4 regions of the Micromonospora sp. NPDC049107 genome follow, and region 1 is predicted to be linked to each of the others. Evidence: riboswitches for the same ligand, from Rfam matches in the RefSeq annotation. Region 1 holds a riboswitch; each other region holds the start of a gene.

Region 1 (7,870 bases):
GTCGACCCCACGGGGGCGGGGCCACGGCTGTTCTTCCAGCGGGTGCCGGAGGGCAAGCAGGCCAAGAATCGCGTCCACCTCGATGTGCGGGCCGCGCCGGGGCTGACGGGTGACGACCGGATGGCGGCCCTGGAGGCGGAGGCCGACCGGCTCACCGCTCGGGGTGCCACACGGCTCGCCCGACACGAGCCCGCTCCCCCGCTCGGCGCCGGTCACATCGTCATGGCAGACCCGGAGGGCAACGAGTTCTGCCTCGACTGAGCGGGCGTTCTCCCAGCTCACTGCCGCGACGACCGGCCGTCATGCGAACATGTGTACGTGTCGCACGACGCCCACATCCTGCACGCCGACCTGGACGCCTTCTACGCGTCGGTCGAGCAGCGTGACGACCCGCGCCTGCGCGGACGGCCGGTGATCGTCGGCGGCGGCGTGGTGCTGGCCGCCAGCTACGAGGCGAAGGCGCGGGGTGTGCGCAGCGCGATGGGGGGTCAGCAGGCACGACGGCTCTGCCCGGACGCGATCGTGGTGCCGCCCCGGATGTCGGCGTACACGCAGGCCAGCCGGACGGTGTTCGAGATTTTCCGACAGACCACGCCGCTGGTCGAAGGGCTCTCCATCGACGAGGCGTTCCTCGACGTGGGCGGGCTGCGCCGGCTGGTCGGCACACCGGCCGACATCGCCCAGCGGCTGCGCCGGGAGGTCCGCGACCGGGTCGGCCTGCCGATCACGGTGGGTGTGGCCCGGACGAAGTTCCTGGCGAAGGTGGCCAGCGCAGTGGCGAAGCCGGACGGGCTGCTGGTTGTCGCCCCCGACGCCGAGACTGCGTTCCTGCATCCACTGCCGGTGGAACGGCTCTGGGGCGTCGGTCCGGTCACCGCCGCGAAGCTGCGGGAACGCCGGATCCGTACCGTCGCGGACGTGGCCCGGCTCGGCGAGGCCGCGCTGGTGTCCCTGCTCGGGGCCGGCGCCGGCCTGCACCTGCACGCTCTCGCCCACAACCGCGACCCCCGGGCGGTGCAGGTGGGCCGGCGGCGGGGCTCGATGGGCGCGCAGCACGCGTTGGGGCGTACCCCACCTGCGCCGGAGGAACTGGACGCCATCCTCGCCGGTCTGGTCGACCGGGTCACCCGACGGATGCGGGCGGCCGGACGGTCCGGACGCACCATGGTGTTGCGACTCCGCTTCGGCGACTACACCCGCGCCACCCGCTCGCACACCGTGGCCAAGGCGACCGCCGACACCACCGCACTGCTCGCCGCCGCCCGGACACTGCTGCGGGCCGCCCTACCGGAGATCGACCGGCGCGGGGTCACCCTGCTCGGCGTCTCGGTCGGCAACCTGGACGACAACCCGGTGCAGCCGGAGCTGCCGTTCCAAGCCAACACCGGGGCCGACCTGGACGCCGCCGTGGACGCGGTCCGCGACCGCTTCGGCTCGACGGCGCTCACCCGGGCGGCGCTGCTCGGCCGCGCTCCCGGTGTCGAGATGCCGCTATTGCCGGACTAGAGCGCCCCGGTTGCTGCGACCGGAGACACATCACAGCAGGTCGGCGGTTTAGCCGGCCGCACACAGGTGAAGTCTTGAGGGGAAAGCCTGACGAGGGGGGCCCATGTCCGACGAGACCAGCAACCGACCGAGCCGTCGTGCCGAACGTCCGGGCGACGTGACCGACCCGCTGCTCTGGCAGCTCGCGGTCGACGTGCTCGAGGCCCACGAGGCCGACGACGAGGGTCGCTGCCGCAACCTCCAGTGCGCCGGCCAGTCCTGGCCGTGTGCGGCGCGTACGACCGCCGAGCAGTCGTTGCGACTGGCCCGCAGCACCCCCGACTCGGTCGAGACGGCCATCGACGGTGGCGGGGGCGGCACCGGCTGGACGGCCGAGGCCGCCGCGCCGGCGCAGCGCTGGGGCTGGAACGGCGACGTGATGGCCCGCCGCGAGGCGAGGTCGGCCGCCTCGGCGGCGTGACCCGTCCCGCGAGGACAGCGCCAGACGAACGAACGCTCGGCCGGTGACCCGGCCGAGCGTTCGTCGGTACGTACGTCAGAGAGCGAGCCGCTGCCCCGGGAAGATCAGGCCCGGGTCCGCGCCGATCAGCTGACGGTTGCGCTCGTACAGGGCCTGCCAGCCGCCGCTGCGGGGGTGCCGCTCGGCGATCTCCGACAGGGTGTCCCCCGGCGCGACCACGTACGTGTCGCCGCCGGCCGCCGGGGCGGTCCGCTCGTGACCACGGGTAGCCGGCTGGTCGCCGCGTGCCGGCCGCTCCTTGCCGGAGGTGGACGTCGACGACTTGGAGGTCGACTTCGTCGGGGACTTCGCGGTGGACTTCGTCGAGGTACCGCCCGACGAGCCGCCCTTGCGGCCGCAGGTCGGCCACGCGCCGATGCCCTGCCCGTCGAGCACCTTCTCGGCGATCGCGATCTGCTCGCCACGGCTGGCCAGATCGGCGCGGGCGGCGTACTTCGTGCCGCCGTAGCCGGCCCAGGTGCCCTGGGAGAACTGCAGCCCGCCGTAGTAGCCGTTCCCGGTATTGATCTTCCAGTTGCCGCCGGACTCGCACTGGGCGATCGCGTCCCAGTTGACACCGGCCTGGGCCGGGGCCGCCGGGCCGAAGAGGGCGACGGCGCCGGTGACCGCGCCGACCGCCAGGGTACCGACGGCGACGCGGCGGGTGGTGACCCGTCGATGACGGGGGGTGTACGCAGACGTCATGGATCATTCCTCCACGCCGGCGAGGTGAGCTGTCGGGTTCGGGCCGAGGAGCCCGGCCGCGCGCTGGCGGCTTCACCCCGAGGTGACATGCACCGAGGAACGTTGGGTCCCCCGCTCCTGCCCGGGTTCTGTTTCCGACGACCGGGGGCAGGATTTGGCGTTGCCGGTCGCGGCGTCCACGGTGGTGGACCCGACCGACGGTAGGCACGGTGGGTGACGGTCGCCCACCGCTTGTGAAGTTGTTCACCGGCTCACGCGGGGCGCTGCGGCCAGCGGTTGCGGACGACGTCCACCTGTGCAGCGGCCATCATGGACCGTTTCCGATCAGGGCCTGCCGTCCCGGTGAATTGACGTTCGGACAGGAAACCGTAGACGGGCGGTAGCGATGCTCTGGAGCACACCGGGTCCATCCCGGAAACGACACCCCAGGAGGAGATCATGCCGCTCCAGCAGAGTCGCAACGGCCGTCGCCGCGCCGCAGCCGTCCTCGTAGCCCTACTGGCCGGCGCTGGCCTGACGCTGTCCGCGCCGACCGCCGCACAGGCGTCCAGCCCGTGCACCAGCCTGACCTTCTACCGGGTCGGCGGCTACCCGGGCGGCGCGGACATGCACGTGCCCACCGTCGGCTGGCAGACCGGAAACAAAAGCTGCTACCTCACCTACGGCCACTCGGGCTCCGCGGTGCTGGTGCTCCAGGAGGCGCTGAACAACTGCTACGCGCGGTCGCTCAGCCTGGACGGGAACTACGGTCCGAAGACCCGGGACGCCGTCCGGTACGCCCAGCACAAGATCAATGAGGACATCGTGTACGCGAACATCGCCGAGGACGGCGAGTACGGCCCGCAGACACGTGCCTACATGGGCTTCGCGATCTTCGGGGTCAACGGCGGCCCGGTCATTCCCAACGTCTGCTACTACCCGGGCTGACCGCCGTACAGCGCCGGCCGGAGCCCTCGCGGACTCCGGCCGGCGCCGTGGCGGCCCCTCCCCCGGTGCGGCGTCGCCGGCTCCCCCCCTGCGCGGCGACGCTCATGGATCAGCAGACCCGGACCGCCTCGATCCGCTGATTCCAGTTCCCCCCGATCGCGGCCGAGTCGTACGCCAGGTTCGCCCGGTAGCCATAGGCGTGCTGGTAGCCGAGCAGGCCGGTGGCGTTGGCGTTGTCCCAGAAGGTGGAGACGGTGCCGGACGGCCGGTTGTTGATGATCGATTGGGCCCGGTTGCGGAAGTACGAGGGCAGCGGGACGTCGTTGCATCCGTTGTACGGACCGTCGAGCAGGAAGATGTCGCCGCTGAAGTTGGCCCCGGCGTACAGGCAGAGCAGACCCGACGGGCAGGCGTAGTTGGCCTGGGCCGGACTCGGGGCGACGCCGAGCGTGGCGCCCACGGCGATCGTACCGAGCAGCGCGGACGTGAGCCTTCGCAGAGCACTTCGCACGATGGTGACCTCCGGTGTCGTCACGACCGGAACCGGCCGCGAGTCGAGTTGCCGACATCACGTTGATCGATGTCCTTGTAGCAACGATGATCTGCGCGGAAGGTCGACGAATTCCTGCCGGAACCTCAATCCGGCTGTCCCGGGGGTGCCGGTGGGGCGACCGGCGGTGCAGCGAGCGGCGGTTCATGGAGATTCGGGTCCTCGGGCCGGTCGAGGTCTGGGCGAACGGCCGTCCGGTCGATGCCGGAGCGGCCCGCCAGCGCGCCGTCCTGGCCGCACTGGCGGTCGACGTGGGCCGACCGGTGAACCTGGACGCTCTGGTGGACCGGGTCTGGGGCGACGCGTCGCCGCCCCGGGTTCGCCACAACCTGCACGTCTACCTCGCCCGGCTCCGCCGGGTGCTGGCCGACGCGGGCGCGCCGGACGTGTTGGCGCGACGGTCGGGTGGTTACCTGCTGGACCTGCCACCGGAGACAGTGGACGGCCCGCACTTCGACGCGCTGCGGCAGCGTGCCGACGGGCTGCCCGACGGGGACCCCGAACGGGTGGAACTGCTGCGCAGGGCGCTTGAGCTGTGGCGTGGCGAGCCGCTGGCGGGGCTGCCGGGCGAGTGGGCGGCCCGGGTCCGGCAGGACTGGCACCGCCGGCACACCGACACCGTCGTGCAGTGGGCCCGTGGGCTGTTGCGACGGGGCGAGCCGGATGCGGTGATCGATCCGCTGACCCGGCTCGCCGACGAGCACCCGCTCGACGAACCGGTCGCCGCCGTGCTGCTGCACGCGTTGGTCGCGGCTGGTCGCGGGGCGCAGGCACTGACGTACTACGCCCGACTGCGGGACCGGCTCGCCGACGCGCTCGGTGTGGACCCGGGCATCGAGCTTCGCCAGCTACACCAGGCCATCCTGCGCGGCGAGGTCACCTCGCCGACCCCGGAGGTGTCCCCCGTGCCGGCCGCCGCGGTCATCGTCGCCCCGTCGCGGCCGGACCGCCCGGTCCCCGCGCAGTTGCCGTCGGATGTCCGGGGCTTCGCCGGGCGGCGTTCGGAGCTGGACCGTCTGGACGCGCTGCGGGCGTCCGCCGAGGAGCGACCCGGGGCCGTCCCGCTGGCCGTGCTCTCCGGAGCGGGCGGGGTCGGCAAGACGGCCCTCGCCGTGCACTGGGCGCACCGGGTCGCCGGGCAGTTCCCGGACGGGCAGCTCTACGCCAATCTGGAGGGCTACAGCCACAGCGGCGTCGTCCGAAGCGCGGAGCAGGTGGTCCGGGGCTTCCTGGCCGCGCTCGGGGTGCCGCCGCGCGAGGTGCCGGCGGACGAGCAGGCGCAGACCGCGTTGTACCGCAGCCTGCTCGCCGGTCGGCGGGTGCTGGTGCTGCTCGACAACGCCCGGGACGCCGCGCAGGTACGGCCGCTGCTGCCGGGCGCGGCCGGCTGCCTGGTGCTGGTGACCAGCCGGGATCGGCTCACCGGTCTGGTGGCCACCGAGGGCGCCGAGGCGGTCGTGCTGGATCTGCTCAGCGCCGACGACGCGCAGGCCCTGCTGTACGCGCGGATCGGGGCGCGGGCGGAGGCGGAGCGGGCCGCGGTCGACGATCTGGTCCGACTCTGTGACCGGCTACCGCTGGCCCTGGTCGTGGTGGCGGCGCGGGCGGTGGTCCGGCCCCACCTGCCGCTGGCCGAGTTGGGCGCGCAGCTCCGGGCCGGCGGCCGGCTGGACGGGCTCGACACGGGCGACCACGACAGCAGCGTGCGGGCGGCGCTGTCCTGGTCGTACCGGCTGCTGTCGGTGCCGACCGCGCGGCTGTTCCGGCTGGTCGGCGGCAGCACGGACGTGACGGTGAGTACGGCGGCCGGGGTCAGTCTCGTCGGTGCCGGCCGGCGGGCCGTCCAGGCGGCGTTCGCCGAGCTGGCGGATGCGCACCTGATGCTGGAACGTGCCCCGGACCGGTACGCCATGCACGACCTGCTGCGGGCGTTCGCGGCCGAACTGTCCGCCGAGCACGACCCGGCCGGCGACCGGGCCGAGGCGCGCGGCCGACTCTTCGACCACTACCTGCACAGCGCGCACGCCGCGGCCGTGCTGCTGCATCCGCACTGGGATCCGATCACCCTCGCCCCGGCCGTCGCCGGCGTGCGGCCGGAGAAGTTCGGCGACCACGACGAGGCCATGGCGTGGTTCACGCGCGAGCGCGACGTGCTGATCGCGCTCGTGGAACGGTGCGCCGCCAGCGGCGCCGACCGGCACGCCTGGCAGCTGGCGTGGAGCTTGACCAGTTTCCTGGACCGCCAGGGCGGCTGGCACGACCAGTTGGCGGTGCAGCGGACGGCGCTGGCGGCGGCGCGGCGCGGCGGCGCGGCGGTCGGGCAGGCGTACGCGCACCGCAGCCTGGCGCGGGCGCAGGCCCGGCTGGGCCGGCTCGACGAGGCGCCCGGTCAGCTCCGGCGGGCGCTGGAGCTGTTCCGCGAGCTGGGCGACCCCGCCAACCAGGCGCACACCTACCTCGATCTCGCCGAGGTGGCCGACCGGGAGGGCCGGCGAGCCGAGGTGGTCCGGCATGCCGAGGCGGCGTTGGCGCTGTACCGCGAGGCGGGCCATCGCTACGGGCAGGCGATGGCCCTCAACGCGGTCGGCTGGTACCGGGCCCAGCTCGGCGAGCACGACGCCGCCGTTGAGGCGTGCCAGCAGGCGCTGGAGCTGCTGCGCGAGTTCGACGACCGGCAGGGCCAGGCGCCCACGTGGGACACCCTCGGCTACGCGCAGCACCGCGCCGGACGACCAGCGGAGGCGGTGGTCGCCTACCGGCACGCGCTGGCGCTGTACCGGGAGTTCCGGGACCGGTACTACGAGGCGGACACGCTGACGCACCTGGCGGAGGCGTTGGTCGACGCCGGCGACCCGGCGGAAGCGGCGCGGAGCTGGCGGGCGGCGCTGGGCATCCTCGACGAGCTGGGCCACCCGGACGCGCAGCGGATCCGTCAACGGCTCACGGCCGCCGGGGGGTCGTGACCCGTCGGCGGGGTCCGCCGCTCGGCCGGCCCACCGCCGCTCCCACGGAGATCACGAACAAGACCAGGGACACGATCGGAAACCAGTCTCCCGTACGCGAATAGACAGTGCCTGACCCTCGCGTCGGAGCGGCCGTGACCAGCAGCTCCGCGTCACCGGCGGTCGCCTCGCCCACGACCCTGCCGCCCGGGTCGGTGACGGTCAGCCGGCCGAACGCGGCGGCGCGGACCACGGTGATCCCGTTCTCCACCCCACGGACGAGGGCCATCCGGCTGTGCAGCCAGCCGTCGGAGGTGAAATCCAGGCCGGGGACGAGCAGCACCGAGACGCCCTGCGCCCGATACCGCCGGACCAGACCGGGATAGTCAAGGTCCTTGCAGATCGCCACGCCGAACCGCCCGTCCACGATCACCTCGTCGCCGCCCGGCGTCAGCCAGTCCTCCAGGCCCGGGATCAGATGTTGCTTCTCGTACGTCCTGATCGTTCCGCTCGGGTCCAGCACCAGCGCCACGTTGCTCGCGGTCCCGGCCCGCCGCAGCACCACGCCGACGACGACCCGGGCCGCGGTCTGCTGGAGCGCCTCGACGAGCAGGGGCAGGGTGGCGTCTGTCACGGCGAACACCTTCTCCGGCAGCACGACGATCCGCGCCCCGCGCGCGGCCAGGTCCGAGACCCGCGGAACGTACCGGGTGAGCAGGTCCCGCCCGGACGGTTCGTCGA
Region 2 (7,870 bases), on a different contig from region 1:
CGCCGCGCCGCCGTCGCGCGCGGTCCGTACGGCGGCGTCGATCTCGGCGACCGTCGCCATCCCGGTCGAGATCACCATCGGCTTGCCGGTGCTGGCCACCAAGCGGATCAGCGGCAGGTCCACCAGCTCCGAGGACGCGATCTTGTACGCCGGGGCGTCCAACGACTCCAACAGCTCCACGGCGGTCGCGTCGAACGGTGACGAGAAGACCGTCAGCCCGCGCGCGCGGGCCCGCGCGAAGATCGGGGCGTGCCACTCGTACGGGGTGTGCGCCCGCTCGTAGAGGCGGTACAGGTTCTCCCCGCCCCACAGCTCGTGCCCGCCGGAGATGCGGAAGGCCGGGGTGTCGACGTCGATCGTGATCGTGTCCGGCCGGTACGTCTGCAGCTTGAGCGCGTGCGCGCCGCTCTCGGCGACCGCGTCCACGATGGCCAGCGCCCGGTCCAGGTCGCCGTTGTGGTTACCGGACATCTCGGCGACCACGAAGGGCCGCTCTCCGGCACCGACCGCGTGCGGTCCGATCTTGATTGTCGCCGTCATTCCGACCTCTGTTCCCTTACGCCCGCACCGACGTGCGGTGGTGCTGTCGTCGTCCCCCCGAACGGGTGGACGACCTGAAAAACCCGGGCACCCGCCGAACGGGTCACGGCAGGCGGCCACCGGCCAGCGCGTCCGACCGTCCCGGCCTGCCGGCGGCGTGCCCGCCGTCCGGCCTGCTCGTCGACCGTGCCGCTCGGGAGGGGTCGTCGGTCGACGACGAGTCGGCGCTGGCGGTCGGGCCGGACCGTCGCCACCGTCCGGTGACCCGGTGCGCCTGCCGCAGCGCCGAGTACGCCAACCAGTCACCCCGCCCCACCAGGCGGTGCTTGAGCCCGCTGACCCCCGGCGGCATCGGATAGCCGCCGGGGGGCAGGTATCGGCGGTAGTGCTCGGCGACCCGGTGGAAGAAGGCGCGCCGCAGGTGTGGGTGCAGCCGGTCGTCGTTGCCGACCACCACCAGGTAGTGGCTGATCATCAGCTCGAACAGCTCGGCCCGCAGGCCCTCGTCCGGGTGCCGGCGGGCAACCCAGTCCATCAGCCGCTCGTACTGGCCGAACGCGTCGAAGTGCCGGCCACTGCGGGTGGAGGTGATGGCGCCCTGGCGGCCCTGCCGGTACAGGTAGCAGACCCGGTCCAGCACCGAGATCTTCTCCGCGCCGATCAGCAGCGGGTGGCTGAACGGGATGTCCTCGTACCAGCCGGGGAAGAAGCGCAGCTCCAACTCGTCGAGAAAGGCCCGGCGTACCACCTTGTTCCACGCCGTGTGCTGCACCCGCAGCAGGTGCGGCTGGTCGGCCAGGCGGGCCACGCCCGGCACCCCGCGCAGCAGGTGGCTGCTCGCGTCGACCTCCCGCCGACCGTCCTCGTGCACCCGCAGGTGGTCCAGCATGAGGACGTCGGGCTGGTGTTCACGCAGCCGGTCCAGCACCGCCGCGATCGTGCCCGGTGGCAGCCAGTCGTCGCTGTCGACGAACCACACGTACCGGCCGGTGGCCACGTCGAGGCCCGCGTTGCGGGCCAGGCCCAGACCCACGTTCTCTTCCAGGTGTACGACGCGGACGTTGTCGCGCCCGGTGGCGTAGGACCGCAGCATCGCGCCGCAGCCGTCCGGCGAGGCGTCGTTCACGGCGATCAGCTCGACCGCCTCCGACTCGCCCGCCGGGATGTCCGCCCGGACCGACTCGAGGCACTGGTACAGGTAAGCCTCGACGCCGTAGACGGGCACGACGATGCTCAGCAGCGGCGCGTGCGTCGGCTCATTGACCACGTCGCCACCTTCGACGACGTGGATGGCCAGCCCCGGAACCACACGTGGCCGCCGATGGTGAAATCCCTGAACACCCGCGAAGCGGAAGGTAAACAACGGCCGCCCGGTTCACCCGGGAGTGACCCGGTAGGGTGCCTCGGCATGACGAGCACCACCGACGCGCCGGCCGCGCCGGCCGCCCCCGCCCGGCTGCCGTCGCTGACCGGGCTGCGGTGGATCGCCGCGCTGCTGGTCTTCGGGTTCCACGCCGGGACGATGCGGATCATCGCCGAGCCGGAGTACAAGGCCGTCGTCGACGCCCTCTTCACCCTCGGCCTGTCCGGCGTGCAGTTCTTCTTCATTCTCAGCGGCTTCGTGTTGGTCTGGTCGGCCCGCCCGGGCGACTCGCGGCTGACCTTCTGGCGTCGACGGGTCGCGAAGATCTACCCGAACCACGTGGTGCTGTGGGCCGCCGCGCTGCTGGTCGCCGGGTGGTTCGCCGATCCCGTCCTGCCGGCCGTCGCCGTGGAGAACCTGCTGCTGTTGCAGGCGTGGGACCCCCGGCTGGGCTGGTTCTACAGCGTCAACACGGTGAGCTGGTCGCTGTCCTGCGAGTTCTTCTTCTACCTCTGTCTGCCGCTGGCGCTGCCCCTGTTGCGCCGGGCGCGACCCGCGGTGCTCTGGGCGCTCGTGGTCGCGCTGCCGCTGCTGATCCTCGCGCTCTGGCCGGCCCAGCATCTGGTGCCGGAGGTAAGCCGCTGGTGGTTCACCCAGATCTTCCCGCCGGTGCGGTCCCTGGAGTTCTGGTTGGGCGCGGTGGCGGCCGAGCTGATGCTCCGGGGCCGGTGGCGCGGGCCGGGCCTGACCGCCGCCACCGCGATCTTCGTGGGCACCTGGGTGGCCGCCGCGCAGTGGATCCGCGCCGAGTTGTGGACCACGCTGCTCGCCGTCGCGTACCTGTTGGTGATCACCGCGGCCGCCGACGCCGACGTGCGCGGCCGGCGCTCGCCGTGGCGCTCGCGTCCGCTGGTCTGGCTCGGCGAGGTCTCGTTCGCCTTCTACCTGGTGCACGTCCTGGTGATGACGAGCGTGCTCCGGCTCAGCGGCGACTGGGGGACCGGTTTCCGGGGTTGGCGGGGTCCGGCGGTGGTGCTCGGATTCCTGCTCGCGAACCTGGTCCTCGCCGGGTTGCTGCACCGCTGGGTGGAGACCCCGATGATGCGCCGGCTCGCGCCACGTCGCCCGGGTCGCCCGCCGCTCGTTCCCCATCAGCGCACCACCTCGTCGGCCGGGAGCGGTGACGCCGGCGTGCCGCCCGTGCCCGCCCGTCCAGACGCGCAAGATCGCGCTCGATCCTGGTTGTAGTGGTCTCGTCAGCCGAGTGAGGCCACTACATCAACGATCGAGCGCGATCTTGACCGGCGCGGTGGCACCCACCAGCGCCGGCTGACGCCACCTGGTCCACGCTGGTCGGACGGGGTCGGCGCGGCGCTGGCCGACACGCCCGTCGCCGATGCGTCCGGGCGGTCCCGACGGTAGCGTGAGGACGTGCTCCCGGTCGCGCTCACCTGTCCCCTGTGGTGGGTGGCGCGCTGGGCGGCACGGGTGCTGACCAGCCTCGCCGTGCTGTCGCTCGCCCTGGGCGCGGCCCCGGCGCTGCTGCCGGCATCGACCGCCGCGGCCCCGCCGCCCATCATCGGGTCGCTCGCCCTCGCGGAGCCGCTCGGACCGTCGACCGCGGCCCTCTCCACCGTCCTCACCGACCGCGCCGCCACCGGCTCGGCCGCCACCGACCGCGCCGCCACCGACCGCGCCGGCACCGACCGCGCCGGCACCGACCGCGCCGTCACCGACCGCGCCGTCACCCGCAGGGTCGGCGGGGTACGAGCCGCAGAGCTTGGCGCTGACGCCTCCGCGCGGTCGGTCGACCCGCAGCCCGCCCGGCACGGTGGTTCGGACGCGTTGCCCCGCCCATTGGCGGGCGTGACCTCGACGCGCACGGGCTCGCAGCGGCCCCTCCGCGCCGCCGGCTCGGCCAGCCGGGCCCCCCGCGCCCCGCCGGCCTAGCGGGGTCAGTCACCGGGGCGGCACGCCGTCCCGCGAGCGCCGGAGTGTGGCGCGCCGAGATCTCCACCACCGGCGACGCCGCCAGACCGAACGCCAGTCACCACACCTGACGACACACCGCCCGCACCCGCCCGTGCGGCATCCCATCGCTTACGTGCTCATGCCGAGGTGTCGATCATGGAAACCGTCGTCTTCTACCAGTTCCTGACCGAGGTGCCCCAGGCCGCCGCCATCTGGTCGGCCCTGTTCCTGCTGGCGCTGACGGTCCTCGCCGTTCTGGTGGCCCGTCCGGAGCGGGACTCGCCCGCGGCCGACCCCACGCCGCCGACACCCACCGCCCGCGAGATGGCCGTCGCCGAGATGGCCGACCTGCGCCGGTACGCCGAGGAGGTGGCCGTGGCCGCCGCCCGGGCCGCGCGGACCGCCCGACGGCGGCGCGCTGACTGGCTGGTCGCTCAGGACGAGGCGCAGCGGGCCTGGACGGCGTACGACGAGGCGGACACGGCCGCCCGTCGGGTCGCCGGTGCCGGGGCGTTGCCGACACCGCGTACCCCGCACACCCCCGCCGAGTACGCGGCCCGGGAGCGCTATCTGCACCGTGCCGCCATGGCGGCGCACTGGCGGGGGGAGTTGACCATGGCTCAGCTCGGCGACGTGTTCGGGCACCGGCGCGGCTGGGACCCCCGCCGGCACCCGGTCGAGCAGGAGACGCTGCTCATCCGGGCGATCCGTGACGCGAGGCTGGCCGAGCACCGGACGGCCGCCGAGCGGGAGCGGTCGTCCTGGCGGGACGCCGAGGTGGCCGCCGAGTCGGCGCGCGTCCTCGCCGAGGAGGCGTACGTGGCGGCGGTCCGGTCGCGGCCGAGCCCGGCGTTCTCCCGGCGCACCGCGACGCGGCCGTCGCGTACGGCCCTCGTGGCACGCTGGCGTCCGGCCCGGGCCGGTTGAGCCCGATCCGTTATGTGAGGCGGGTCACCGGCGGCGGAAATCGGGCGGCGGGCATCATCGGCGGCCATTGCGCCCGCGATTGTGGCCGCGTTGTCGGCCACCTGTCCGGTTGTCGCCCACAGGTGCCGGCGGAACCCGTTGTCCCATCGAGTCACGTCAGCGGCAGAACGCGCAGAAATTGCTGGGCCAATCGATGTTTACGCAGGTGGGCGCGGCTTGGCAGAGTGCGTACCGGCCAGTACTGTCGTCCCGTCCGGTGCGGTTACCGATCGCAGGAGGCGACGCCGCGCCGACCCGCTCAATCGTGATCAACGAACCGGGGACCCACAGTAAGTCCGGGGTGAATCCGCGAGCCACGGCCCGCGGTAGGGCGATCTTCCCGCCCGAATCCGTCAGCTAACCCGGTAGGCGGTGACGGAAGGAGTTCCATCCTCGTGCAGCACCCCTCGACCCCCTTGTTGTTCCGCCGCCTCCACGGCGACGCGGTGTCCCCGCTCATCCGCCTCGTGACGGTGAGCTGACCCCCCGGGTCACCGCACTTCCCGCCCGGCCGCGCCGGGCGTTCCCCTGAGCGGCTCATCATCCGCGGGCCACCGCCCGCGCGCTGACGCCTGCCCGGATGCCGGTCGAGCCCCGGTGTGCCGCTCTCCCTGTGAACCGTGGAGGACCTCGTGAAGCACACCCTGAAGCGCCAGCTCCGTCGCCTCGCGACCGAGCGCCCGTACCAGATCGTCGCCGCCTCCGCCGCGGCCCTCGCGATCGCCACCACCGCCGGCGCTCTGGTCGCCGGCACCGACGACGCCCCGGCCGGCTCGCGCACCCCGACCACGGTCGCCGAGATGCGCAGTGACACCGTCGCCTCCCGTGGCGAACTCCGGTCCGCAGCTCCGTCGGCGAGCGTCGCGCCGAGCACCGCCGCCCCGGCCACCAGCGCCGCGTCCCCCGCCGCGAAGGCCACGAGCAACCCGGACGTCACCCGGAAGCCGACGCCGCCGAAGCCGCCCGCGACGAAGGTGCTCGACTACGACTACGAGGCGCAGAACACCTACTACAACTGTGGCCCGGCGGCCACCCGCAACGCGCTCAGCGCCAGCGGCATCGACCGCACCCAGGAGGAGCTCGGCGCCGAACTGGGCACCACCGAGATGGGCACCAACTCGGCCGAGGACACCACCCGGGTGCTCAACGCCGAGGTGAAGGGCTCCCCGTACCGCACCCGCATGTTCGCGGGCACGCCCAGCCCGGCCCAGATGGACCGCCTTCAGGCCGACGTCGTCAAGGCCATCACCGATGGCCGCGGCGTGGTGGCCAACGTCGCCGGCGACGCCGTCGACACCGAGGGCGGCTACCACTCCTACGGCGGTGGGCACTACATCGCCGTCGTCGGCTACAAGGACAACGGCCGTACGGTGCGGATTGCCGACTCGGCGAACGCCGCCGACCCGGCCTACTGGATCACCACGATCGACCTGGCGAACTGGATCGCCACCCGGGGTTACTCCGCCTGACCAACGCGCGACACCCCACGACGCCGCGGGCGCCGTCTCCCACGAGGGGCCGGCGCCCGCGGCGTTCCCAGGTCGGGGCCCGACGCGGGTGAACGGCTCTCGTACCGGGCCACGAACCGTGGGAGACTGCGGCCGTGGTGGATGAATCGGGCGGCCAAGCCGGCCGTGAGCCGATCCTGTTGCTGCTGCACGGCATGGGGGCGACGGGTGACGTGTGGCTGCCCTGGGCGCCACTTCTGGAGCAGCACTGGCCCGGCCGGTGGCTGGCGCCCGATCTCGCCGGTCACGGTTGGTCGGCGCCGCTGTCGTCGTACTCCTTCGAGGGTTTCGCCCAGCGGGTCGCGCAGGGCCTGGCCTCCGACGACCGCATCGTCGTGCTCGGGCACTCGCTCGGTGGCGTGGTCGGCCTGGCGCTGGCGGCCCGCGCCGCCGGTCTGCCGGTGGACGCGGTGGTGGGCTTGGGCATCAAGGCCGTCTGGGCGCCGGCCGAGCTGGCCCGCGCCGCGGACCTCGCCGCCCGCCCGGTGGGCTGGTTCACCAGCCGCACCGAGGCCGCCCGCCGCTATCTGCGGGTCGCCGGCCTCACCGGTCTGGTCCTCCCGGACCACCCGATGGTCGACGCCGGTCTGCGTCAGGTCGACGGCCGGTGGCGGCTCGCGATGGACAACGCCGCGTTCGCCGTCGGCGCGCCCGATCTGGCCGCGCTGCTCGCGGCGACCGACGTGCCGGTGGTGCTGGCCCGCGGGGAGCACGACCCGATGGTCACGGACGCGCAGCTCAAGGAGTACGGCGTACCGGTCGCCACGCTGTCCGGTCTCGGGCACAACGCGCACCTGGAGGATCCGGCGGCCGTGCTGGCGTTGCTGGAGCCGTACCGCTGACCGGTCAGGCGGCTGCGGGCGCGGGTAGTTCCCGGGCCGAGGTCAGCTCGCGGCGGGCGGCGGTCAGGAAACCCTCGGCGTACGACTCGGCCGGGAAGTCGCCCAGGTAGCGGCGGCGGGTGACCCAGCGGGCATCGGCCAGCGGGTCGGTGTCCAGCAGGGCCGTGAGCACGGCGTCCACGTTGGACATGTCGCGCCGCAGCACGTAGCCCGAGCCGGCCAGTGGAAAGCGCTCGGTGAACCGGTCGCCCTCGTCACCCATGTCGGTGACGGCGTACGGCTTGCCGGAGTAGAGGTAGTCGGAGATCACCCCGGAGACGTCGGAGACCAGCGCGTCCGAGCGGTTGACGCACTCGGTCAGGCTCAGCTCCCGGGCGGCCGCGCCGAACACGTGCTGCCGGCCGGTGCGGGCGCGGTCGACGGCCAGCAGTTCGGTGAGCCGGCCCAACTGGCGTGCCGACGCCGGGTTCTGCGTCGTGTACGGATGCGCCCGCAGGATCACCGTCGCGCCGCGCCCCAGCAGCCGCCGCAGCAGCTCCTCGGCCACCGGCAGCGAGCAGTAGTCGGCGTCGGCGTGGTGCCCGGTCCAGGTCGGGGTGTAGAGCACCGTCGGGTGCGCGAGGCCCCGCGTCGGCTCCTGGCGCACCTCGATCGACTCGACCTGGGGACGGCCCACCACG
Region 3 (6,590 bases), on a different contig from region 1:
ACCCCCACGCGCCGACCGCCCCCGCTCCTGCCCGAAGAAGTTTCCAGACGGCAACATATGACCGTTCTCAAATGCATCGATGAGTTGTAACGTCGGCCACACGTTCCCAGCCACGGCGTGACACACCCCCTGCCGCGCCGCCAGAAAGAGGTGGGCCCATGGGACTCCGTCCCAACCTGCTGACCCGGCGTGTCGCCGGTGTCGCGTCGACAACTCTCGCGCTGCTGCTCAGCACCGCTGCGGTGGGCGTCGTTCCGGCCGCTTCGGCCTTATCCTCAGCACCGGGTGGCGCCTGCGCGCAGCCGGCCGACAGCCACGCCAACGCCCGGGCGAAGCCCGGCGCGGGGGCCCTGCACGAGCCGAACGAGCTGACCGCCAAGCAGGTCCGCGAGCGGGACGCCGACCTCGCGGCGGCGCTGCGCGAGCGGGCCAACTACCGGGCCGGCGCCGGCGCCACGACGCTGGCCGCTACGGTCACCATCCCGGTGGTGGTGCACGTGATCCAGGAAAACAGCACTCGGGCCGGCGGAAACGTCCCCGACTCGATGATCACCTCGCAGATCAGCGTGCTGAACCAGGCCTACGCGGGTGGGACCGGCGGCGCGGCCACCGCGTTCGCCTTCCGACTCGACTCGATCAACCGGGTGACGAACCCGTCCTGGTATCCCATCGTCGACGGCTCGTCGGCGGAGCGGTCGATGAAGTCGTCGCTGCGGGTGGGCGGCAAGAACACGCTCAACATCTACCTCGGCGAGTTGAGCGACGACCTGTTGGGCTGGGCGACCTTCCCGCAGCGCAGGCTCAGCAGCATGGATGGCGTGGTCGTGCTGAACGAGTCGCTGCCGGGCGGCACCGCCACCAACTACAACCAGGGCGACACCGGCACCCACGAGGTCGGCCACTGGCTGAACCTCTACCACACCTTCCAGGGTGGCTGCGGCGGCTCAGGTGACGGCGTCAGCGACACCCCGGCCGAGGCGTCGCCCGCGTACGAGTGCCCGACCGGCCGGAACACCTGCTCGGCGGCCGGCCTGGACCCGATCACCAACTTCATGGACTACACCTACGACTCGTGCATGTACCAGTTCACCGCGGGTCAGGCGAGCCGCATGCTGACCGCGTGGAACGCGTACCGCGCGGCCTAGCTCCACGCGTACACCAGGTGCCGGCTCCGTCACGACGGAGCCGGCACCGGCGTCTCTGCCCCCAGGGCCGTGGTCAGGCGGCCGTGCACTGAACGTCGCGGCTGCGGCGGGTCGGGCGCGTCTGCGGTACGGCCGCGGGCGCGGCCGCCGCGGGCGGGGTCTGCGGATCGAGCCAGACCTGGACGGCCGGACGCCCCACGGCGATGCCCAGGCCGTGCTGGTCACGACGGGTCAGCATCGCCACGTCGACGGTGAACTCGAACAGCCGCCAGTCGGCCCGCGGCTCGGCCCGAGCGCTCTGCGCCAGCCGGGCCACCCGGACCGGATCGGTGACCGGCCAGGCGTGACCCGCCACGTACGCCTCGTCGTCGCTCTCCTCCGGAGGGAACGAATGCAGCGCGTATCGGCCGTCCCGTTCGAGGTCCCGGCGCTTCGGCGAGTCGATGATGAAGCAGAACAGACCCTCGTCGGTGATGACCGGGGAGACCGGATGGACCCGGGGCCCACCGTCGGCACGGACCGTGGCCAGATAGCCGAAGCCCGGCCCGTACTGCTGCAGGAGAACGCGGATGCCGTCGGCGAGGCGGGGCTCGTCGACGGCGAAATCGGACCAGGAAGCCATGCGAGCATTCTATCGAACAAATGTACGAGGAGCGACCTCGACACGCTGGTCACCGCCCACCTCGCTATGGTGGTCCGATGCTGCTCTCCGACCGTGACCTGGTCTCCGAGATCAAGGCCGGCACGCTGGGCCTGGAGCCGTTCGAGCCCACCCTGGTCCAACCCTCCAGCATCGACGTACGACTCGACCGGCTGTTCCGGGTCTTCAACAACCATCTCTACACCCACATCGACCCGGCCATGCAGCAGGACGACCTGACCTCGGTGGTCGAGGTGCCCGACGGCGAGCCGTTCGTGCTGCACCCGGGAGAGTTCGTGCTCGCCTCGACGCTGGAGGTGATCTCGCTCGGCGACCAGCTCGCCGGCCGACTGGAGGGGAAGAGTTCGCTGGGCCGCCTCGGCCTGCTCACCCACTCCACCGCCGGGTTCATCGACCCGGGCTTCTCCGGGCACGTCACGCTGGAGCTGTCCAACGTGGCGAACCTGCCGATCACCCTCTGGCCGGGCATGAAGATCGGTCAGCTCTGCATCTTCCGACTCTCGTCGCCCGCCGAACACCCGTACGGCTCGGTGGTCTACGGCTCGCGTTACCAGGGTCAGCGAGGCCCGACGCCCAGTCGCTCCTGGCAGAACTGGCGTGCCTGGCCGACGCGCTGATCCGCCCTTGCGATGTAAGGAAGGGCCCCCTTCTATACCTGAGGCGTTAGAAGGGGGCCCTTCCTTACACCTCAGCCGGGGCGACCGTAGCTGTGGATGGGCCCGTCGTCGACCTTCTTCATCTTGACGGGCACGCCGGCCTGGGAGGCGTGCACCACCCAGCCGTCGCCGACGTACATGCCGACGTGGTGGATGTCGCTGTAGTAGAAGACCAGGTCACCGGGGCGCAGGTCGCCCTTGCTGACGTTCTTGGTCACCCGGCTCTGCGCGGCGGCGTTGTGCGGCAGCGACACACCGGCCTTCGCCCAGGCGGCCAGCATCAGCCCGGAGCAGTCGTACGAGTTCGGACCCTCGGCGCCCCACACGTACGGCTTGCCGATCTGGGCGCAGGCGAACTTGACCGCGATGCCGGCACCGCCACCCGGGTAGCTGGCCGGGCAGGGCGCGGGACGCAGCGAACCGCCGCCGCCGTTGCCGTACACCTTGAGGCGCAGCTTCTGTAGCCGGTCGATCTCCTCGTTGATCTGCTTCTTCTTCGCCGCCAACTGGGCCTCGGTGCGGGTCAGCTGGACCACCATCTCGTCCAGCGGCGCCTTCTGCCGGGCCAGCTCGTTGCGCAGGTCGGCGACCTGGCGGACGTCCTCCTGCTGGTTGTGGGCGAAGCGGTCGAGCATTTCGAGCTGACCGACCATCTCACTGGGCGACCGGCTGCCGAGCATCGTGTTGACGGTCGACAGGTTTTCACCCATGTACGCGCGGACGGCCAGCGCGCTGACCTTGTCCATCGCGGCGTCGACCTGGCGCTCCAGCGGCGCGATGCGGGCGGCGAGCGTGTCGGCCTGCTTGCGCTTGAGGGCCAGGTCGGCTCGGGTGGCGTTGTGCCGCTCGATGATCGGTTCGAGCTTGTTCCAGTCGTCGTCGATCTGCCGTTCGATCTCGGCGACGGACGGGTCGGCGTGGGCCACCGTGGCGCTACCGGTCAGGACGACGGCGACGCCGACCAGGGCGGCGAGGGCGGTGGTGAAGCGGGACCAGCGTGGACGCGGCACGATCGACGTCGGGTCGGCCGAGGCCGACCGTCCGGACGACGGCCGCGGGGCTTGGAGGGCCACCGGGTTCCGTACTCCTTCTTCCTGACCGCCTACCGGGTTAGCTGACGGGTTCGGGCGGGAAGTGGGCGCCCTACCGCAGGAACTGCGGATTCACCCCGAGGAACCTGGGTCCCCGGCTCGCTCGCGAGCGACTCGGCGGTGTCGGTCCGTTACCGCCCGGGGTGGGCAGACCTGCTACCGGGCCGACGAATGACCAGAGTAGAGACGGCCGTTACCGATCCGCAACCCGTGCGGCCGTGACACTCCGTACCGATTGCGGCGGGCCATCGAGCGGACGTGAAGATTTCCTTCCGTACGTTTCGAAACATGGAAAGGTATTGACGCGGGCTCCCGAGCAGGACGAAGGTGACGGCACCGACACCAGTTCACATGTAGGGGGTTCGATGAAACGTCCGACCCTGCTCGCCGTCGCGCTCGTCACCGCCACGGCGGCCGTGCCGCTGTCCGCCGGCCCGGCCACCGCGGCCCCCGCCGCCGACCGCCAGCAGCAGTACGCCGCCGCGGCGACCGAGTACGGCGTACCCATCGACGTACTACTCGGCGTCTCCTACCTGGAGTCCCGCTGGGACAGCAATGCCGGCACGCCGAGCACCAGCGGCGGCTACGGCCCGATGCACCTGACCGACGCCCGGCACGTGACCGCCCTGCCCCGGGGCGGTCACCACGACGCCCCGGGAGAGGATCCGCGCGGCGACGAGTCCCGTCGTCCTCTCGCACCGGCGCCCGCCCCCGGCAACGCGCCGCCCAGCGCCGCGCTGCAGACCGTGGACGCCGCCGCCGCGCTCACCGGCGCCACCGCCGAGGCGCTGCGCACCGACCCGACGACGAACCTCCGGGGTGGGGCGGCGCTGCTGGCCGCGTACCAACGGGAGGTCGGCGCCCCGGTCGGAGTCGGCACCGACCCGGGCACCTGGTACGGCGCGGTGGCCCGCTATGCCGGCGCGGACAGCGCCGATGCCGCGGCGGCCTTCGCCGACGAGGTCTTCACCACGATCGGCGCGGGCGAGACGCGGGTGACCGACGACGGCCAGCGGGTCACGCTGCCGGCCCGGGCGGTACGACCCGAGCGGTCCTGGCTGGACCGACTGGGGCTGCGGCGACTCGCCCGCCCGGACGGGTTGGAGTGCCCGAGCACCGTGTCCTGTGAGTGGATCCCGGCACCCTACGCGGCGTTCGGCGACGGCGACTACGGCAACCACGACCTGTCCGACCGGCCCGCCCGGCAGAAGATCGAGTACATCGTCATCCACGACACCGAGGCGAGTTGGGCGACCACCCTGCAACTCGTCCAGGACCCAACCTACGTGAGCTGGCACTACTCGCTGCGCTCGGTGGACGGGCACATCGCCCAGCACGTCCGCACCAAGGACGTCGCCTGGCACGCCGGCAACTGGTACGTCAACGCCAAGTCGATCGGGCTGGAACACGAGGGCTTCGCCGCGCAGGGCACCTGGTACACGGAGGCGATGTACCGCACGTCGGCGAAGCTGGTGCGGCACCTCGCGCTGCGGCTGGGCATCCCGCTGGACCGCCAGCACATCATCGGCCACGACAACGTGCCCGGCACCACGGCGGCGACGGTCCGCGGGATGCACTGGGACCCCGGGCCGTACTGGGACTGGACGCACTACTTCGACCTGCTGCACGCCCCACGGCTGGACACCGGCAGCCCGGCCACCGGGCTGGTCCGGATCGACCCCGACTACGCGACAAACCAGCCGGCGTTCACCGGATGCGTCACCCCCGGGACGCCGTGCGCGCCCCGCGGCTCCTCGTCGGTGGTGCTACGCACCGCGCCGGCTCCGGACGCGCCACTGGTCAACGACATCGCGCTGCGCCCCGACGGCACCCCGAACACGATGGACGTGTCGGACCACGGTGCCCGCGCGTCCGCCGGCCAGACGTACGCGCTGGCCGGTCGACAGGGCGACTGGACGGCCATCTGGTACCTCGGGCAGCGGGCGTGGTTCCACAACCCCGCGTCCGCGCCGACGGCCACCTGGACGGTCGGCATGGTGGTCACCCCGAAGCCCGGCCGGGCCACGGTCCCCGTCTACGGGCGGGCGTACCCGGAGCAGGCGGCCTACCCGGCCGGCGTGCCGTACCAGGCGATCTCACCGTTGCAGTACACCCTCGCCGCCGGCCAGCGGTACGCCGTCGGCGCGGTGCTGCCCGGCGAGTACTACCGGGCCAGCACGTTCGACGGCTCCTCGCCCGGCGACTGGACGGTGATCCGGGGCCAGAACCGGTACGCGCAGATCCAGTTCGGCCACCGCGTCATGTACGTCGACCTCGCCGACGTGCAGTTGCTGCCGTCCCCGGTGGGCGCACCCCGCTGAGGAACCACGACGGCCCCCGGTCGAGGTGACCGGGGGCCGTCGTCGTGCGTGCTGGGGATCAGCCAGGTCGGCGGAACCCGGCGACCGGCATGGTGTTGATGCTGGACACCTGCACCGGTTTACCGGCGCGTGGCGCGTGCACCATCTGGTTGTTGCCCAGATACAGCCCGACATGACTCAGGCCCGAGTAGAAGAAGACCAGGTCACCGGCACGGGCGTCGGCGCGCGAGACGGCCTTGCCCTCGTTCCACTGATCACCCGTGTGGTGGGTGAGGTAGATCCCGGCCGACTTGTAGGCGTACTGGGTCAGGCCCGAGCAGTCGAACGAGTTCGGGCCGGTGGCGCCCCAGACGTACGGGTCGCCGACCTGCTGGCAGGCGGTCTTGATCGCCTTCTGCGCCGCCACAGAGACCACGCCGTTGATGGTCGGGCAGCCGGCGGTCTTGACCGTGGTCTTGGGCATCGACGCTTCGAGCTTCTTGATCTCGGCGTCGATCTGCTTCTTCTTGGCCGCCAGCTCGCTCTGCTGCTTGGTCTGGGTGGCGATCAGCGCGTCCAGCTTCTGCTTCTCGCCGTCGTACTTGGCCCGGACGGCGAGCACACCCTCAACCTGCTTGCGCTCCTGGGAGGCGAGCCGGTCGAGGAGGGTGAGCTGCTCGGTGAGCGTGTCCGGCTTGGCGCTGACCAGCAGCGCGCCGATCTCCTGCGAGGGGCCC
Region 4 (7,870 bases), on a different contig from region 1:
CCTCTCCGTCACGGTGGGTGTTCCGGGCCGATGCTAGGAAGCGTCGGCAACCACGCTGGCGGGTCGGGCCGGGACCGCTGGCGCGACACGCCGGTCCCACGCGGGGCGGGCGTACGGGACGGCACGGATGTCGGGCCTGCCGGACCGCGACCGCTACCCTGGTCCGGCGACGCGTCGGTTCCGACCGATCGTCGACTGATCAGATAACGAAAAGTATTGAATGATCAGATGCCGAAAAGTGGGGATATGGGCGACTTTGTCCGCTCGGATCCGTGAATTGCTCATCCCGAGGGGTGGCGACCGAGGCCGTTGGAGGAATACTCTCGGTCGCGGCCCGCGTACTGATGAGGCGCCCGGGGGACGGGCGGGTGGAGGTGCTCGCGTGAGCCTGTCGATCGTGAAGTCGGTCCTGTCCGGTGGTGTCGTCGAGATCGCCCCGCGGGGTGAGATCGACGTCGACACAGCGTACGAGGTGCGAGAGGCGATTGCGGAGGTGCTGGCCAAGAGCCGTCCGCTGCGCATCGAGCTGAACATGAGGCTGGTCACCTTCATCGACTCCGTGGGCATCAGCGCCATGGTCGCCGGCTTCCAGACCGCCGAGGTCAGTGGCGTCAAGCTGGTCGTCACCGAGCCGAGCCGGTTCGTGCACCGTCAGCTCTGGGTGACCGGCCTGCTCGGTCTCTTCGGCGCACCGGAGCCCTACTTCGCCGGGGCCGCCACCCCCGAGGTGCTTCCCGGCGCCTGAGGCGCGGGCGGCCACCGTCAGGCCTGCGCGTCCGGACCGGTCAGGTCCACGTCGGTCACCTCGGTGACTGCCCGGATCGCCGTGACCGACGCGTAGCCGGCGGCCAGCAACGCCACGTCGGTGCCGGGCTGCGCGGCCTGCCCGGGCTCCTGCAACGAGGCGGCGCAGAGCACCACGTCGACCCCGAGGGACAGCACCAGTCCGTCCGGCCGTTGCCAGCCCAGGGCGGCGTACGGGACGATCGTGCGACCAGCGACGTCGGGAGACGGTGTGTTCGGCAGCGATACCTTCAGCTACACCGTCCAGGCCCGCTGCTCAGTCGCCGAGGCGGCGGCGCTGTTGAGCGACCTGACCCGTCAGGGTGAACTGCATCCCCTGATCGTGCGGGTGCGCGAGGTGCCGCCCCGCCCGGGGGCCCGCGCCAGCTACACGATCAACGACAGGCTGGTCGCCGGCCCGCTGCGCTTTCGCACCACGTACCACGCGGACGTGCTGGTCAGCGAGCCCGACGAGATCGTCACCGTGGCCCGCCAGTGGCCCGCCACCACGGTTCGCAACCACACCCGGCTGCGCGCCGAGCCGGACGGTCTGGTCCGCATCGACGTCGACATCACCCTGCGCGCGCCGACACCCCTGTTCCGGTACGCCTTCGGTCAGGCCCGCGCCGCCCACCTCGCCCTGGCCGCGCGCCTCGGCGCGGCCCTCGACGACCCCGCGCCGTGAGCCCTCGGTCCCGCGCCCACTACTTCCTTATTGGTGCGTGACGTGGCGTCACGGGGCGCGCAGGGCGATCCCGCGTCGTGCCGCCGGCGGGTCGGCGTCCCCAGGGCTTGTACGTCGACAGGACCGTCGCGATGATCATGAGGCTGGTCGACACCGCGGGCGCGATCACCAGGTCGGCGCGGTCCCGCGTCGGTAGCGCGGCGCCCAGCGCGGCGGCGTGCCGCAGGTTCGGCGTGAGCAGGAACAGCACCAGCCCGACCATCACTGTGGTGATCACGAGCTTGATCACCACCCAGCGGTAGCGCAGCAGGCCCCAGGGGGTGAGCAGCGCGCTGGCGACACCGACGAGCCACACGAGCACGCTCAGCGGCGCGAAGAGCACGGTGCCGACGAGCCCGGCGACCGGGTAGACCACGGCCGGGTCGGCGCCGCGCTGTGCCGCGATGCCGAGGGTGAGTAGCACCAGGTCGGCCCCGAGCCAGCCGAGGGAGGTGACCAGGTGCAGGGTGAGCAGGGCCTTGCGCGTGCGGGGCGCGATTCGCGGCATACCCGAATGCTCCCGGCCCGACCCCGCGTGGTCGTCCGACCAGCGACGACGTCCGGGGTACGCCCGCTGACGTACCCCGGACGGCGTCGGTGGTCAGTACACCGACAGGTGCACGTGGTTGGTGTGGTCGCTGGAGGGGTCGCCGTTCCCCCCGCTGTACGACTTCCAGCCGCTGCTGGGTAGCCAGATCTGCTTGAACCAGATCACGTAGAGCACCGCGAGCCGGTCGGCGTTGCGGATGAAGTACGCGGCCAGGTTGTTGCCGTACGTCTTGTCGCCGCCGGTGGCGATGCCGCCGAAGCCACCCTTCTGCGCGGCGAAGTCGCAGGCCCGGCCCTTGGGGTGCTCGCCCGAGCCGCCGTTGCGGTGACAGGAGACGTACCGGGTGAAGCCGGCGGCCTTGGCCTGGTTGAGCGCGTGCAGGGTGCGGGGGGTGATGCAGCCGCTGGCCGGGGTGGGGTCGTTGATGCTGCACGACTCGGATGGCCAGGAGCCGTCGGAGTTGCGCGGTGCGGGCTGGGCGTTGGCGGTGGAGGTGCCACGGTTGGAGCCGGTGTCGGTGTCGGCGGCGGCGCTGGCGCGTGCCTTGTCGTTGGCGACCGTCAGGGCCCGCTCGGCCTGCTCCTTGCGCTTGGCCATCACCTCGACCTGCTTACGCTGCTCCCGGATCTCGCCGTCGAGGGCGACGCGGGTGCGGTTCGCCTCGTCCCGGGTGGCGTGCAGGTCGCGCAGCACCCGGTCCTCGTTGGCGGCCACCACGTCGAGGGCGGCCGCCCGGTCCATGAAGCCCTCGGGGGTGTTGCTGTTGAGCAGGGCCGAGACGGTGCTGAGTCGGCCGGTGCGGTACGCGACGCCGGCGATCTCGCCGACCTTGCCGTTGCGTACGGTCATCTCGGCCTCGGTGTCCTTCAGCTTGACCGCGAGCTGCTGTTGCCGCTGGATGGAGGTGTCCAGCGCGCGCTTCGCGTCCAGGTAGCCCTTGCTGGCCGCCTCGAGCTGGGCCCGTAGCGCCGGGGTGCCGCCCTCCTCGTCGCCGTCGGGCGCGGCGGCGGCCCGCAGGCCGGCGGGGGGAGCGGCGGTGGCGGCGCCGACCGGAAGCGCGACGCCGAGGGTGACCATCATGACGATCAGTGCCGCAAGCCGGGCGGCGGGTGGTCGTGCTGGTGCCACTACGCATGTCCTTCCGTCAGCCGCCGACCGGGTTAGCTGACGGGTTCGGGACGGAAGATCCCTACCGCTGACGCGGATGCACCCCAGGAACATGGTTCCCCGGTTCGCCCTGTCGGGCGATTAGGCGACGGCCGCCACCGGCGCCGGGAGGCGCCGCCGGGTGGTGGCCGGGACAGAGCCTACCGGTGCTGGTGGGGTCTGTGCAGCCGATGTGACGGAAGGTGCCGGCACCATCGCGAAGGATGACGGTCACCACTCGACGGAACCGCAGGCGCCCGGGGCGGCACCGGGTTCGGTCTGCAGCGTGGCGTGCTCGATGCGGAAGTCGTCCCGCAGGGCGGTACGCGCCGCGGTGAGCACCGCGCCGACCTCCGCGCCGGGCGCCATGGTCAGGTGCGCGGAGGCCACCTCCATGCCCGAGGTGAGCGTCCAGACGTGCAGGTCGTGCACCTCGACCACGCCGGGCACCGCGGCCAGTCGGTCGTGCACGGCGGTGACCTGGAGGTGTTCCGGGGCGGCCTGCACGAGGATGCGTACGGCGGCCCGCCCCAGCCGCCAGGTGCGCGGCAGGATGAACACGCCGATCGCGACCGCGACCAGCGGATCGGCCCACCACCAGTCGGTGACGGCGATGAGCAGCGCAGCGCCGATCACGCCGAGCGAGCCGAGCAGGTCGCCCAGCACCTCCAGGTAGGCGCCCTGGAGGTTGATGCTCTCCCGGGCGCCGGCGCGCAGCAGCCCGAAGGCGACCACGTTCGCGAGCAGGCCGAGGATGGCCACCGTGAGCATCGGACCGCTGAGCACCCGGTGCGGGTCGCCGAACCGGCCGATCGCCTCGATCACCACGTAGACCGCCACGCCGGAGAGCAGGACGGCGTTGGCCAGCGCGGCGAGAACTTCGAGGCGGTAGAGCCCGAAGGTGCGTTGCGGGTCGCCGGTGGCCCGCCGCGTGGCGGTGATCGCGGCGAGCGCCATCCCGATGCCGAGTACGTCGGTGAACATGTGCCCGGCGTCGGAGAGCAGCGCCAGCGAGCCGGTGTGGAAGGCGGTCACCGCCTCGACCACCATCAGGGCAGCGAGCAGTCCGAAGGCCGCCCAGAGCCGTCCGCGATGCTGGTGGGCGGCGTTGGCGACCGACCCGTGGTGGTGGTCATGTCCTGCTCCCACGAGACCCACCCTCCGACGTCGCCCGGGACCCGGTCAAATGTATGCTCACATCGCTATGTGTGCAAGTGTAGGGCGAGGGCCGGCCCCTGGGCGCGCCAACCCGACGGTCAGCCGGTCGGGTCGACGGTGGTGAGCCGCTGGGTTGCCCGGGAGAGCGCCACGTAGAGCGTGCGTACACCCGAGCCCGGATCGGCCCGGATCTCGCTGGGGGCGACCAGCACGACCCCGTCGTACTCCATGCCCTTGGCCTCCAGGCTGGTCACCACCTGCAAGCGCGTCGCGCCGAGCGCGTCGAGCCAGCCGGCGACCTCGTCGCGGCGGGTGACCGGCGTGATCACCCCGACCGTGCCGTCGACCTCGCCCAGCAGGCCGGTGGCCGCCTGTACGGCCGCGGCCTGGAGCCCGGCGGGCGGCACCACCAGCTCGACCGGGTCGACGCCGGTGGAGCGGACGGCCCTCGGCAGGGGCAGGTCCGGATAGAGCCGGCGGATCTCCGCCGCCGCCACCGCGAAGATCTCCGCCGAGTTGCGGTAGTTGGTGGTGAGCGTGAACTCGTGCCGTTTGCGCCGGCCCAGCGCCTGGTCGCGGGAGCGGGTCAGCTCCTCGGGGTCACCGGTCCAGGCGGTCTGCGCCGGGTCGCCCACCACCGTCCACGAGGCCAACCGCCCACGCCGACCGATCATCCGCCACTGCATCGGCGAGACGTCCTGCGCCTCGTCGACGACCACGTGCGCGTACTCCCGGTAGTCCTCCGGCCGCTCCCGGGCCGCCGCGCGGGCGGCCCGCTGCCGGTCGGCCGCGGTGCTCAGCTCACGAACGCCGCCCGCGAGCTGGAACGGGTCGCGCCGGGCCCGCGCCGGTTTCACCGGCTTGCCGAGCAGCGCGTCCAGCTCGTCGAGCAGCGCCACGTCCGCGATGGTCAGGCCCGCACTGTCCAGACTCTGGTACGCCGTGCCGAGCAGCCGGATCTCCGCGCCGGAGAGGATCCCGCCGGCGTACCGGCGCAGCCGATCCGGTCGAGCCAGCCAGCCCAGCACGTGCCGGGGGTGCAGGCGCGGCCACCAGGCCTTGAGGAACTCCCGGAACTCCGGCCGCTCCGCGATCTCGTCCTCGAAGGCCCGCTGCTCGGGCAGCCGGCCGATGTTCACGCGCCGGGCCTGCGCCCACAGCGCGGCGAAGACACCGTCGAAGCCGGCGCGGCGAACCTCGTTGCGCCGGGCGCCCCGGTGCAGCGCGCGGTCCCGGATCGCGTCCAGCTCGCGGCGGTCCAACCGCAGCAGCCCGCCCCGGTAGAGCAGGCGCAGCTCGCCAGGAGCCCCCGGCACCGCGTCGCGGGCCGCCCGTTCCAGCACCCGGCGCATGCGCAGCGAGCCCTTCACCGCCGCCACCTCGGGCGGGTCGGTTCGGGTGGCCGTCATCCCCGGGAACAGGGTGCCCAGCGAGTGCAGGGTCGCGGTGTCCTCGCCGAGCGACGGCAGCACCGAGGCGATGTACTCGACGAAGACGGTCGACGGCCCGACCACCAGGATGCCGCCACCGGCGTACCGGCTGCGGTCGGAGTAGAGCAGGAAGGCCGCCCGGTGCAGGGCGACCGCCGTCTTGCCGGTCCCCGGGCCGCCCGCGACGATCGTCACCCCGGAGCCGGGCGACCGGATCGCCTCGTCCTGCTCCCGCTGAATCGTCGCCACGATGTCGCGCATGCCGCGACCGGTGGCCCGGGAGAGGGTGGCCAGCAGCGCGCCGTCACCGACGACCGTCATCCCCTCCGGGGCCGCCTCCGGATCGAGCAGGTCGTCCTCGATGCGGGTGACCCGCTCCCGCTGGGACTGGATGGTGCGGCGACGCACCACGCCCAGCGGCTGCGCGGGGGTGGCCTGGTAGAACGCCGACGCGGCCGGCGCCCGCCAGTCGACGACGAGGGTGCTGGCGTCCTCGTCACGGATGCCGAGCCGCCCGACGTGCAGCACCTGCCGGTCGCGCAGGTCCAGCCGGCCGAAGACCAGGCCCTCGTGTTCGGCGTCGAGGGTGTGCCGCCGCTGAGCCGCGTGGAAGACCATCGCGTCGCGTTCGACGAGCGCGCCGAACGTGCCCACCCGCGCCATCCGGTAGCCGTCCCGCTCGGCGCGCACCGCCGACTGCCGTAGCTCGGCCAGTCGGGCGTACACCCGGTCGAGGTGCCGTTGCTCGACGGCGATCTCCTGCTCCAGGGCGGTCTGGTCGGTCAACGCACGCTCCTTCGATGTCGCCGGCAAGCGGCGCGAACCGCGCGGGCCAACCGCAGAAGGGTACGGCCCCCGACCCGACCCGCCGCGCCCGAGGTGCGCGAACGTGCTCAGCGACCCGCCGCGACGGCGCTCACGACCGGCCCGTGCGGCGGGGGTGCGCCGTTCGGGCCGGGCCCGTGCGGCGAGGGTGCGGCGCTGGGGCCGGGCCCGTGCGGCGAGGGTGCGGCGAGCACCCGGCCCAGGACGCCGGTCAGGGCCGCGTTCACCTCAATCGGACGCTCCATCATCAGCATGTGGCCGGCGCCCGGGCAGACGGTCAGCTCGGTGGCCGGCAGGACGGCGGCGATCGACTCGGCGCACGGCGGCGGGGTCAGCCGGTCCCGGTCACCGACCAGGGCGGCGGCCGGCAGGTGCGCCAGGGCGGCGAGGGTGTCCAGCCGGCGCTGAGCGCCGATCGAGGCGCGGAAACCGCCGATCGAGCGCAGCGAGGCGCGGGCCACCGCCGACGTGACCAACCGGATGTCGGAGGGATCGCAGCGGTCGCCGAAGAGCATCCACCGGATGCTCGGCTGCAGCGCGTTGAGCAGCGCCCGGGGCGCTCGCCACGAGCCGCAGCGGGCCAGCACGCCGGCACCGGTCGTCTCGGCGAGCCGGATCAGCCGGGCGATGCGTGGCGAGAGCCCGTACACGGTGTGCGTGTGCCCCTCGGCGGTGGTCGAGACGAAGACCAGTCCGGCCGTACGCGCGGCGAAGTGCTCCCGGTGGCGGTGCGCGTACTCCATGATCGTCATTCCGCCCATCGAGTGCCCGACCAGAACCACCCGACCGCTCGGCGCGACCGCGTCGAGGACGGCGGCCAGGTCGTCGCCGAGCTGGGCCAGGGTGGCCGTGGGCAGCGCCATGCAGCTCGACCGGCCGTGACCCCGCGCGTCGTAGGTGACCACCCGCACCGAGTCGCCGAAGGACGACGTGAGCGCGTCGAGCTGCCGGTGCCAGCTGCGCCCGTCCAGCGTCCAGCCGTGCAGGAGGACCGCCGTCACCGAGGCGTGCACGGGACCGGTGGTCTCGACGTGCAGCCGTACGCCGTCGGGCATACCGACTTCGAGTCGCTCCGGCATCGCCACCTCCCAGGCTCGCCCCGGCATCACCCGTACCTCCGATACCCGGCGGTAACACCGGCTACCCGTCGGGACGCCACGCCAATCGCGGTCGGGCGAACATTCCCGACCCCGCCCCTGGCCGTGCGCCGGCGGGCCAAGCTGAACGGCATGGAGTCGGCGCGGGCGACGCCGG

What was found. Region 1 has a riboswitch for cyclic di-AMP ahead of AB0B55_RS17400 (transglycosylase family protein). Riboswitches for the same ligand answer to the same signal wherever they lie in the genome.
Region 2: another riboswitch for cyclic di-AMP. It lies ahead of AB0B55_RS10790 (C39 family peptidase); the one in region 1 lies ahead of AB0B55_RS17400 (transglycosylase family protein).
Region 3: another riboswitch for cyclic di-AMP. It lies ahead of AB0B55_RS12275 (NlpC/P60 family protein); the one in region 1 lies ahead of AB0B55_RS17400 (transglycosylase family protein).
Region 4: another riboswitch for cyclic di-AMP. It lies ahead of AB0B55_RS23145 (hypothetical protein); the one in region 1 lies ahead of AB0B55_RS17400 (transglycosylase family protein).

What each region holds. Positions count from the first base shown of each region.
Region 1 covers NZ_JBEZEC010000006.1:338,380-346,249, reverse strand. The annotation lists gene AB0B55_RS17415 (VOC family protein) at 1-261, shown strand, start outside; gene dinB (DNA polymerase IV) at 319-1,506, shown strand; gene AB0B55_RS17405 (hypothetical protein) at 1,610-1,966, shown strand; gene AB0B55_RS17400 (transglycosylase family protein) at 2,042-2,710, opposite strand; cyclic di-AMP (ydaO/yuaA leader) riboswitch at 2,710-2,880, opposite strand; gene AB0B55_RS17395 (peptidoglycan-binding domain-containing protein) at 3,149-3,637, shown strand; gene AB0B55_RS17390 (peptidase inhibitor family I36 protein) at 3,747-4,148, opposite strand; gene AB0B55_RS17385 (BTAD domain-containing putative transcriptional regulator) at 4,334-7,150, shown strand; gene AB0B55_RS17380 (nitrilase-related carbon-nitrogen hydrolase) at 7,128-7,870, opposite strand, start outside.
Region 2 covers NZ_JBEZEC010000003.1:549,148-557,017, forward strand. The annotation lists gene pseI (pseudaminic acid synthase) at 1-540, opposite strand, end outside; gene AB0B55_RS10770 (glycosyltransferase) at 644-1,807, opposite strand; gene AB0B55_RS10775 (acyltransferase) at 1,949-3,151, shown strand; gene AB0B55_RS10780 (hypothetical protein) at 3,335-3,853, shown strand; gene AB0B55_RS10785 (hypothetical protein) at 4,031-4,801, shown strand; cyclic di-AMP (ydaO/yuaA leader) riboswitch at 5,087-5,227, shown strand; gene AB0B55_RS10790 (C39 family peptidase) at 5,461-6,309, shown strand; gene AB0B55_RS10795 (alpha/beta hydrolase) at 6,444-7,190, shown strand; gene AB0B55_RS10800 (CDP-glycerol glycerophosphotransferase family protein) at 7,195-7,870, opposite strand, start outside.
Region 3 covers NZ_JBEZEC010000004.1:237,501-244,090, forward strand. The annotation lists gene AB0B55_RS12260 (zinc metalloprotease) at 159-1,145, shown strand; gene AB0B55_RS12265 (pyridoxamine 5'-phosphate oxidase family protein) at 1,219-1,767, opposite strand; gene dcd (dCTP deaminase) at 1,845-2,423, shown strand; gene AB0B55_RS12275 (NlpC/P60 family protein) at 2,495-3,535, opposite strand; cyclic di-AMP (ydaO/yuaA leader) riboswitch at 3,548-3,683, opposite strand; gene AB0B55_RS12280 (N-acetylmuramoyl-L-alanine amidase) at 3,919-5,874, shown strand; gene AB0B55_RS12285 (NlpC/P60 family protein) at 5,933-6,590, opposite strand, start outside.
Region 4 covers NZ_JBEZEC010000009.1:243,146-251,015, forward strand. The annotation lists gene AB0B55_RS23125 (STAS domain-containing protein) at 383-745, shown strand; gene AB0B55_RS23130 (hypothetical protein) at 763-942, opposite strand; gene AB0B55_RS23135 (SRPBCC family protein) at 1,016-1,468, shown strand; gene AB0B55_RS23140 (hypothetical protein) at 1,488-2,015, opposite strand; gene AB0B55_RS23145 (hypothetical protein) at 2,109-3,137, opposite strand; cyclic di-AMP (ydaO/yuaA leader) riboswitch at 3,191-3,322, opposite strand; gene AB0B55_RS23150 (cation diffusion facilitator family transporter) at 3,435-4,352, opposite strand; gene AB0B55_RS23155 (AAA family ATPase) at 4,460-6,577, opposite strand; partial or broken gene AB0B55_RS23160 (alpha/beta hydrolase) at 6,793-7,695, opposite strand; gene AB0B55_RS23165 (carbonic anhydrase) at 7,846-7,870, shown strand, end outside.